DNA from 4 places in the Weizmannia sp. WK01 genome. Region 1 is predicted to be linked to each of the others. Evidence: riboswitches for the same ligand, from Rfam matches in the RefSeq annotation. Region 1 holds a riboswitch; each other region holds the start of a gene.
What was found. Region 1 has a riboswitch for S-adenosylmethionine ahead of OF158_RS14480 (sulfite exporter TauE/SafE family protein). Riboswitches for the same ligand answer to the same signal wherever they lie in the genome.
Positions count from the first base shown of each region.

Region 2: it holds a riboswitch for S-adenosylmethionine, as region 1 does, so the genes downstream of both, metK (methionine adenosyltransferase) here and OF158_RS14480 (sulfite exporter TauE/SafE family protein) in region 1, are expected to answer to the same signal.
Region 3: it holds a riboswitch for S-adenosylmethionine, as region 1 does, so the genes downstream of both, OF158_RS02005 (phosphoadenylyl-sulfate reductase) here and OF158_RS14480 (sulfite exporter TauE/SafE family protein) in region 1, are expected to answer to the same signal.
Region 4: it holds a riboswitch for S-adenosylmethionine, as region 1 does, so the genes downstream of both, OF158_RS17080 (methionine ABC transporter ATP-binding protein) here and OF158_RS14480 (sulfite exporter TauE/SafE family protein) in region 1, are expected to answer to the same signal.

Region 1 covers NZ_CP109616.1:3,024,749-3,026,949, forward strand. Annotated here, with positions in the region: gene OF158_RS14475 (amino acid permease) at 1-628, shown strand, start outside; SAM riboswitch class I at 1,041-1,148, shown strand; gene OF158_RS14480 (sulfite exporter TauE/SafE family protein) at 1,298-2,194, shown strand.
Region 2 covers NZ_CP109616.1:2,482,376-2,484,576, reverse strand. Annotated here, with positions in the region: gene pckA (phosphoenolpyruvate carboxykinase (ATP)) at 1-817, opposite strand, end outside; SAM riboswitch class I at 988-1,136, shown strand; gene metK (methionine adenosyltransferase) at 1,282-2,201, shown strand, end outside.
Region 3 covers NZ_CP109616.1:393,284-395,484, reverse strand. Annotated here, with positions in the region: gene OF158_RS02005 (phosphoadenylyl-sulfate reductase) at 274-999, opposite strand; SAM riboswitch class I at 1,091-1,195, opposite strand; gene OF158_RS02000 (TIGR04104 family putative zinc finger protein) at 1,521-1,826, opposite strand; gene OF158_RS01995 (glycosyl hydrolase family 28-related protein) at 1,996-2,201, shown strand, end outside.
Region 4 covers NZ_CP109616.1:3,592,909-3,595,109, forward strand. Annotated here, with positions in the region: gene OF158_RS17075 (methionine ABC transporter permease) at 1-249, opposite strand, end outside; gene OF158_RS17080 (methionine ABC transporter ATP-binding protein) at 239-1,279, opposite strand; SAM riboswitch class I at 1,352-1,460, opposite strand; gene OF158_RS17085 (ABC transporter ATP-binding protein) at 1,542-2,201, opposite strand, start outside.

The DNA.
Region 1 (2,201 bases):
GACCGTTGTCCGTGTCATGCTTTTTTATATTTTGCCAATCCTGATCATTTGCGGCATTATCCCATGGAACCAGGTTTCTTCCGTGGAAAGCCCGTTTGTGCAGGTATTCAGCCGCACCGGGATCCCTGCTGCCGCCCATGTGATGAATTTTGTGCTCTTAACGGCCGTTCTTTCTGCCGCCAATTCCGGTATTTATGCCACTTCGCGCACACTGTTTAACATGGCGCAGTCCGGAGAAGCGCCGCGCGCCTTTTTAAAAATTTCCCGGAAAGGCGTCCCGCTCACCAGTATTTTGCTGACCTCGCTGTTTATTTTAGCCGGCGTGATTCTGGCCTATCTTACGCCGGATGAGGTCATCAGCTATTTGATGACCATCCCGGGATTTACCGTCGTCCTTGTCTGGATCGCCATCTGTGCAGCCGAACTGCGGCTCCGGAAGTCGTATGCAAAATTGCCTTCCTTCCGTGTAAAAGGGTATCCTTTCATGGTCTGGATTGCGCTGCTTGCACTCTCGGGCATTTTCCTGTCCTTTTTGCTGGGCGGCGGCAATCCGATTGGAACAAGCGTCTGCCTCGCTATTTTAATCGTGCTGGTCGTCCTGTCACTGAGAATCAAAGGAAAGGAATAGGCTCCAGCAGGCTGTGTTGATAAAACCGGTTCACTTGGGCGGGGAGAAGGCAGAAATCCAACTGCGCGATAAGCGGGCACCAACGAGCGGTGTTGATAAAACCGGTTCACTCGGAGGGGGGGCAGGCACGGGTGTGCAGCGCGTATCAAACTGCCAGAATGGGCGGCACGCTAACCCGTTTGGACTCTTTTTCGTTTTGTGAAGCGAATGAAAGCGGCCATGATGCCCCGCCTGGTCCTGATGACCTGCTTTTTAAAACCCATCCAGCGTAAAGAAAAAAACTCCCGACAGAGCGTGATCTGATGGGGAGTTTTTTCTTTATCCCCTCATTCGTATAAATCCGATAAAAAAACTTGCAATAATTATATTGACTTCCATTTATTTTCTGATAAAATTTTAAACAACAACAAATTACTTATCAAGAGCGACGGAGGGATCTGGCCCTATGAAGTCCGGCAACCTGCAGCGAGCAGCAAGGTGCCAATTCCAGCAAAATGGGTACCATTTTGAAAGATAAGCGCTTATCCTTTACTCGCTGTCTTTCCGTAAAAATGGCGGAAAGATTTTTTATTTCTGCAAGGCCGGCCGTTTGAACCAGGATAGGCCCTGATGCGTATAATTCCTCTACATCAGGATGAATCAAATTTATGGATGAAGAAAGCGGGGAACATGAACATGCAAAAATTAATTGTCTTAGCACTTGTCGGCCTTGCCGCACAATTGGTGGATGGATCTCTCGGAATGGGTTACGGGGTGACTTCAACCTCACTTTTGCTGGCTTTCGGGATTGCGCCGGCTGTCGCATCCGCTTCTGTGCATTTGGCGGAAGTTTTTACAACGGCGGCTTCCGGGGTTTCACATATGAAATTTGGGAATGTCGATAAAGGGATCATTTGGAAACTGGTTGTACCAGGAGCTGTCGGTGCCTTTCTCGGGGCAACCGTTCTTAGCCATCTTCCTGCGAGCACATTAAAACCGTACATTTCTATTTTTCTGATCGCCCTTGGCCTCTATATTCTTATCCGGTTTCTGATCAATGCGCGCGGGGCGTTGAAAGTCAAAAAGAAGACCGGTTCAAACGTATTTTTTATCCCGCTCGGCTTTGTCGCAGGATTTTTTGATGCAACGGGGGGCGGCGGCTGGGGTCCTATCGCCACACCGGCTTTGCTTTCCAGAAATGACATCGAACCGCGGAAAGTGATCGGCTCGGTGGATACCAGTGAATTTGCCGTATCCCTAGCATCAAGCATCGGTTTCCTTTTATCCCTCGGCGCTATGCAGATTAACTGGATTTGGACGATCGCCCTCATGCTTGGCGGCCTGATCGCCGCACCGATTGCAGCCTATCTGGTTAAAATCCTGCCGGCTCATTTGCTGGCTGTCATAGTCAGCGGCATGATTGTGTTCAGCAACGTGCAAACTTTATTAAAAATGGCGGGCGCCGGTAGCGGCTGGTACGGCGTTACCTATACAGCCATTGCGGCAATATGGGCCATCCTCATTTTCTATACAATCAGAAGACACAAACGGGCAGTTGCCAGCGCCAGCGTAAGCGTCACAGAATAAGGAATGT
Region 2 (2,201 bases), 540 kb from region 1:
AGCATCCGCCTTCAATATTGAAGACACCGCTGTCGGACCAGCCGTGCTCATCGTCCCCTATAAGTGCGCGCTCCGGATCGGCGGAAAGCGTCGTTTTCCCGGTCCCGGACAAGCCGAAAAACAGGGCCGTATCGCCGTTTTTCCCAGTATTGGCGGAGCAGTGCATGGGAAGGATGCCTTTTTGCGGCAGCAAGTAATTCATGATGGAAAAAATGCTTTTTTTCATTTCGCCTGCATATTCCGTCCCGCCGATCAAAATTATCCGGCGTTCAAGTGAAATCATGATGAACGCTTCGGAATGCGTGCCGTCAAGCGCCGGGTCTGCCTTAAACAGCGGCGCGGAAAGAATCGTAAATTGCGCATCGTGTTGATAGAGCTCCTCCGCATCCGGCCGGATAAACAATTGATGCGCGAATAAATTATGCCAGGCGAACTCATTCACGGTCTGGATCGGAAGGCGGCTTTTTGGATCGGCACCCGCAAAACCTTTAAACACAAAAATTTCGTCTTTCCCTTTTAAATGCCGGACCATTTTTTCATAAAGCCTGTTGAACACGCCGGGAGAAACCGGCTGGTTGATTTTGCCCCAGTCGACACGGTCTTTTGATTCGGAGTCGACGACAATAAATTTATCTTTCGGTGACCTTCCTGTATATTTTCCTGTTGCAGCAGAAATGGCCCCTTCCGTTGTCAGTACAGCTTCTTTCCGTTCGATAATTTTTTCCATTAATTGTGGCACGGAAAGCTGCATGCGTACGTTTTCCCCCGACAACAAAAACTTTAAATCGTCAGAAGCGCCAATCAGATCCATTTTCATAAACCGCCCCTTTGAATAACTTATTTCACTTTAAACGATATCAGTATAACATATTCATCCGTTTATTACATACTTTTTTCCGGGAAAAATGCAGAGGACAAAGGGGAGAAGGGCGAAAAAATCATTGACAGCGCCTGCTAAATTGCGTATGATTTTACTTTGAACGGATACTCTTATCCCGAGCTGGTGGAGGGACGGGCCCGATGAAACCCAGCAACCCGCCTCTGGAACAGGCAATGCGCTCGCAACGCAGCTGCCGCTTGACTTCCAGGCAAAGGTGCTAACCTGCAGCAAGGAATGTTTCCTTGAACGATAAGAGTGAAAGGCGCGATTGATTGAAGTCAAAACCTTTCCACTCATGATGAATGGGGAAGGTTTTTATTTTTGGCTTTGTACATGAAATGAATCGAGTTTAGGGTATGAGTACCGTTTCCAATATGTAACCATATAAGGAGGAAAAGCGGATGTTAAAAGGACGGCATTTGTTCACATCGGAATCGGTGACGGAAGGCCATCCGGACAAAATTTGCGACCAGATTTCCGATGCCATTTTGGATGCCATTTTAGAAAAAGACCCGAATGCCCGCGTTGCCTGTGAAACTTCCGTCACGACAGGGCTTGTGCTCGTCACGGGGGAAATTTCCACCAATACATATGTGGATATTCCGAAAGTGGTGCGCAAGACCATTAAAGAGATCGGCTATACGCGCGCGAAATACGGGTTTGATGCGGAAACATGCGCTGTGCTGACATCGATTGACGAACAGTCCGAAGATATTGCGCGCGGCGTTAACCAGGCTTTGGAAGCCCGCGAAGGCGGGATGAGCGACGAAGAGATTGAGGCAATCGGAGCCGGCGACCAGGGCCTGATGTTCGGGTTTGCCTGCAATGAGACAGAAGAGCTGATGCCGCTTCCCATTTCGCTTGCCCACAAGCTTGCCCGCCGTCTTGCTGAACTCCGCAAACAAGAAGTGATCCCGTATTTGCGCCCGGATGCGAAGACACAGGTGACAGTTGAATATGACGAGAACAACCAGCCTGCCCGCATTGATACGATTGTCATTTCAACGCAGCATGATCCTGACACAAGCGCCGGACAAATCCAGGAAGATATGAAAAAATACGTCATTGAACCGGTTGTGCCGGCACACTTGCTCGATGCGGATACAAAGTATTTGATTAATCCGACCGGCCGCTTTGTTATCGGCGGCCCTCAAGGGGATGCGGGGCTGACCGGCCGCAAAATCATTGTCGACACGTACGGCGGCTATGCACGTCACGGCGGCGGCGCATTTTCCGGGAAAGACCCGACGAAAGTGGACCGTTCCGCTGCTTATGCCGCCCGCTATGTTGCGAAAAATATTGTTGCGGCAGGCCTTGCGGA
Region 3 (2,201 bases), 1.1 Mb from region 1:
CTGAACGGGTCCAATTCTGCGTTTGTACCCAATTTATCAGCAAGCTCCATCTCAAAATATAAAAGAATCCATCTTCGAAAATGCGATTTTATCTTCTCTATACGCTGAATCAGCTTCCAAGTGCAATTTTTTCCCTGGTTTTTTCATAAAACCGATTTGTATATAAATTTTTGCCGCATTCTTACCAAATCTAGGAATTTTGTAAAATGAACGAAATCTTGTCATGCAGACTGATGCTTACTCTTATTACCTATGTCATTTTATATAGCAGCCTTATTTTTTCTGAACCGTATGCAGCCCGCATTCGGTTTTATTAAAGCCCGCCCATCTTCCTGCTCTTGAGTCGCTGTTTCCGACAGCACGTGTGCACGGGAAGCAGCCGATGCTCGGATATCCCTGGTCGTGCAATTCGTTATATGGAAGATTGTTAGACCGGATATAGTTCCAAACATCATCCCATGTCCAATGAATCAGCGGGCAAATTTTAATCGAATGGAACCTTTCATCTTTATTGACAAAATTCGTTTTTGCCCTTGTCGGCGATTGCTCCCGCCGTAAGCCGGATATCCAGGCCGCCGCTCCCTGCAGCGTTTCTTCAAGCGGCTTGATTTTCCGGATATAGCAGCATTGGTCCGGATCCCTTTTCCAAAGGGCAGATCCGTATTGCGCCGCCTGTTCATCAAGCGTAAGCGACGGTTTTTTCATTTGTATATTTAAAGCCGGATATTTCTTTTTCACTTTTTCAATCAATTCGTAAGTCTGCGGAAAGTGCAGGTCGGTATCCAAAAATACGATATCCGCATCTTCTCTGACTTTCGAAATGAGATCAATCAGCACCATTCCTTCTGCGCCGAAACTGCACGCATATACCACTGATTTGCCGTACGTGCCATATGCCCACTGCAAAATTTCCAATGCGCCCTTCGTTTCATCTTCCGGCACGAACGCTGCGAACGGATCCGACGTAAACTGTTCATATGTGAGCCGCGTTTGCTCCACTCTATTCCCTTCTTTCGCATTCGATTACTAAGGATTAAACGACAAAAATCTTCTTACCCTGAAGTAAGAAGATATCCATTCCCGGGAAATCTTCTTATCTTTCAGGCCACCACCTGCAGGAATTGGCACAGTGCCCATTTCCGGACCTGCTGCCGAGGCTTCACAGGGCCCTTCCCTCCACCTCTCTTGATAAGAAAATAACAATATATAAGCTTGAAGTTTATTGTATACCTTCTTATGCTATTCGTCAACGAAAAATTCTGATAAAGAAAATCAGGCCCATTTTCAAGAAAAATGTTTATATGTCGGTTTTTGATCCTCATTTGATGGAAAAGGTTTCCAACTGACCCTTCATTTTTTGGCTAGCTTCCTTGGGCTTTTCTTCAAAATTTTGCTTCTGTACCAGATTGGTCATTCATCTTTAAACTTGCGGATGTCCTCAGTCGTACCAGGCTCAAATCTGTGCTTCATCTCACCCGGATTTCTGCAGCATCTTTTTAAAAAGGAGCAACAGCTACCTTTTACCATAGAGGTCTTTCCTTATTATCAAACGAATAAACATAAGGCATCGTAAGAATCAAACAAACCCAAATAATGACGATTAGTGTTATGAATGCAACTTTTGGAATGCCCAATATCATCAGTCCAAATGATACGAAAAGGCAAAGTAGAGAAAGATAACCAACTTTATTTCGAAACTTCATACTTGGATATAACTTGGCTGTACAATTTGGACATTCCATGGTTTGGTCAAACTTCCATAGTCTCTTAAAAATATAAATCCACTTAAATTGATGGTTACAATTCAAACATTTTGGCAGGCTCATTAAATTTCACCTTCCTTTTCATTGATTCTAACATAAAATTCAATTTATTTTTTATATTAACAACTATGGTTTGGAAAAGTCTTCTTTTTCAGTGCGTTTTCCAACCTGCGGGGGTAAACTACATATATCAATTGACACAGACTGAATGAAGGCAAAGCGAGGTGGAAAAATGATTCATTTGGACAAGCATCATGACCCCTGGACAAACGGCATACTGCTGCGCCAACTTTCACGCAGGACAGTCCAGCCGGGTACCCTGATCCGGGAGAATGAAGCACTTTTTCAACAGTACTGTCAGCCGGAATTTCACAAACCGTTTTCCCTTTCACGGTTGCTGCTGAACCGGCGATATCCGGTTGAACCGTATAAAACGCT
Region 4 (2,201 bases), 570 kb from region 1:
GCGCGTAAACGGAATGATCGCGACAACGAGAATAATAAACGGGATCGACCGAAAAATATTGATAATCACATTTAAAATATTAAAAATCCATTTGTTTTCCCATATGCCGTTTTCCCGGGTAATAACGAGAATGACGCCAACCGGGATGCCGATGATGATGGAAATGAGTAATGATACAGCCACCATATACAGCGTCTGGCCCATTGCCGTGAAAAATTGCGGCCAAAACCATGACCAATCAAATGCCATTTTTCTCCACCTCCCGAATGATCGCTTCGTGATCGTTGATGTACTGAATGGCCCGCTTCATTTCTTCCGGGTCGCCTTTCAATTCGACAAGCAGGTTGCCAAAAGGGATTCCCTGAAGTTCGGTGATCATGCCATGAAGCACATTCAGGTCGATTGAAAATTGTTTTGCTGTATTGGATAACAGCGGCATATTGGTGGAAGCTCCCTTAAACAGAATCCGGTAAATGCCGTGCGGGTTGTCTTTGCTGCTTTCATCGATCAGTTTTTGCACCGATGGCGGAATCGAATCATTCAGCACAGTTTTCACAAAGCTTCTCGCAATTTGCGTTTTCGGTTCTGTGAAAAGGTCGATTACAGGGCCCTGCTCCACAATTTTTCCGCCGTCCAGCACCGCCACTTTATCACAAATATCACGAATGACATTCATTTCGTGGGTAATCATCAGGATCGTAATGCCCAGCTCGTCCCGGACTTTCCGCAAAAGGTCCAACACGGCTTCGGTCGTATTCGGGTCAAGGGCAGACGTTGCCTCGTCACAAAGCAAGATGTCCGGATCTGTCGCAAGGGCTCTTGCAATACCGACCCTTTGTTTCTGGCCGCCTGACAACTGGTCAGGGTAGTGATGCATTCTCTCTTCCAGCCCGACAAAAGACAATAATTCTGCCACTTTTGCCTTTATTTCTTCCTTCGGGCGATGTTCCAGCACAAGCGGCATGGCCACATTTTGAAAAATCGTCTTTGACTGAAGCAGATTGAACTGCTGGAAAATCATGCCGATTTTTTTTCGCTCTTGACGTAGCTTGGCAGGCGGCAGGCGCACAAGGTCGACCCCGTTAACGAGCACTTTCCCGGAAGTCGGCCGCTCGAGCAGATTGACGCACCGAATCAGTGTGCTTTTCCCGGCACCACTGTAACCAACCACCCCGAAGATTTCCCCTTTTTCAACACGCAGGTTGATGCCTTTTAACGCTTCAACCTTTTTGTCCTTCCCTTTTCCGTATACCTTATGAATATCTTCTAATACCAGCATGTTGAAAACTCCTTCTGTTCCTTTTGGCAAAAAAAAAACTTCTTTCATTCGAAAGAGGTTTGCCGGTCAAGTGACTTATCTCTCAGAATGAACCATTCTGCAGGAATTAGCACCTTTCAAAAAAAGATTTGAAGGTTGCTGGACGTCATCGGGCCTGTCCCTCAGTCTCTCTGGATAAGTTATTCATTTGTTATATTTAAATATTAGTGGACGGCTCGGGATTTGTCAATTCATTATTTTATATTTTTTTGTTTTTCAATCGTCAGACAACTTGAAACAATGCCCGGTTTCCGCGCCACTCCACGTGAATTTCATGCTCAAAAAAGCGGGAAAGCACTTGTTTTTCAATCATCTCGGAAGTCCGGCCCTGCCGGAAAACTTCCCCGTTTCTGATCAGCAATGTTTTTTGGAAAGCGGGAGAAATTTCTTCCGGATGGTGCGTGACATATACAAGCGTCGGTCCGTTCTTATCTTTCGCCAGCTCTTCCACACTTTCTAGCAAAATTTCCCGGGCAAACAAATCCAGCCCGTTGCAAGGCTCGTCCAAAATTAAGATGCGCGGTTCCGCCATTAACGCGCGCGCAATTAAAAGCTTCTGCCGCTCTCCTTGCGAACAATGTTCATAAGCACGGCTAAAAAGGGAAGCACAATGTAATTGTTCCATCAAGCGCAGGGCTTTCTCTTCGTCTTGTGCATCCACCGCTTCATACAGCCCGATGGATGCATATTTGCCGCTGATGACCACATCGCGTGCAAGTTGGGTGCGCGGTATCCTTTCCTGGATGGAGGAGCTGACCCAGCCGATTGATTTCCGCAGTTCCGGCAGGCTTGTTTTTCCGAACGCTTTCCCGAGCACCTTGATGCTCCCCTTTGTCGGCCAAATATACCCGTTGATCATATTGAGCAAAGTGGTTTTGCCGGA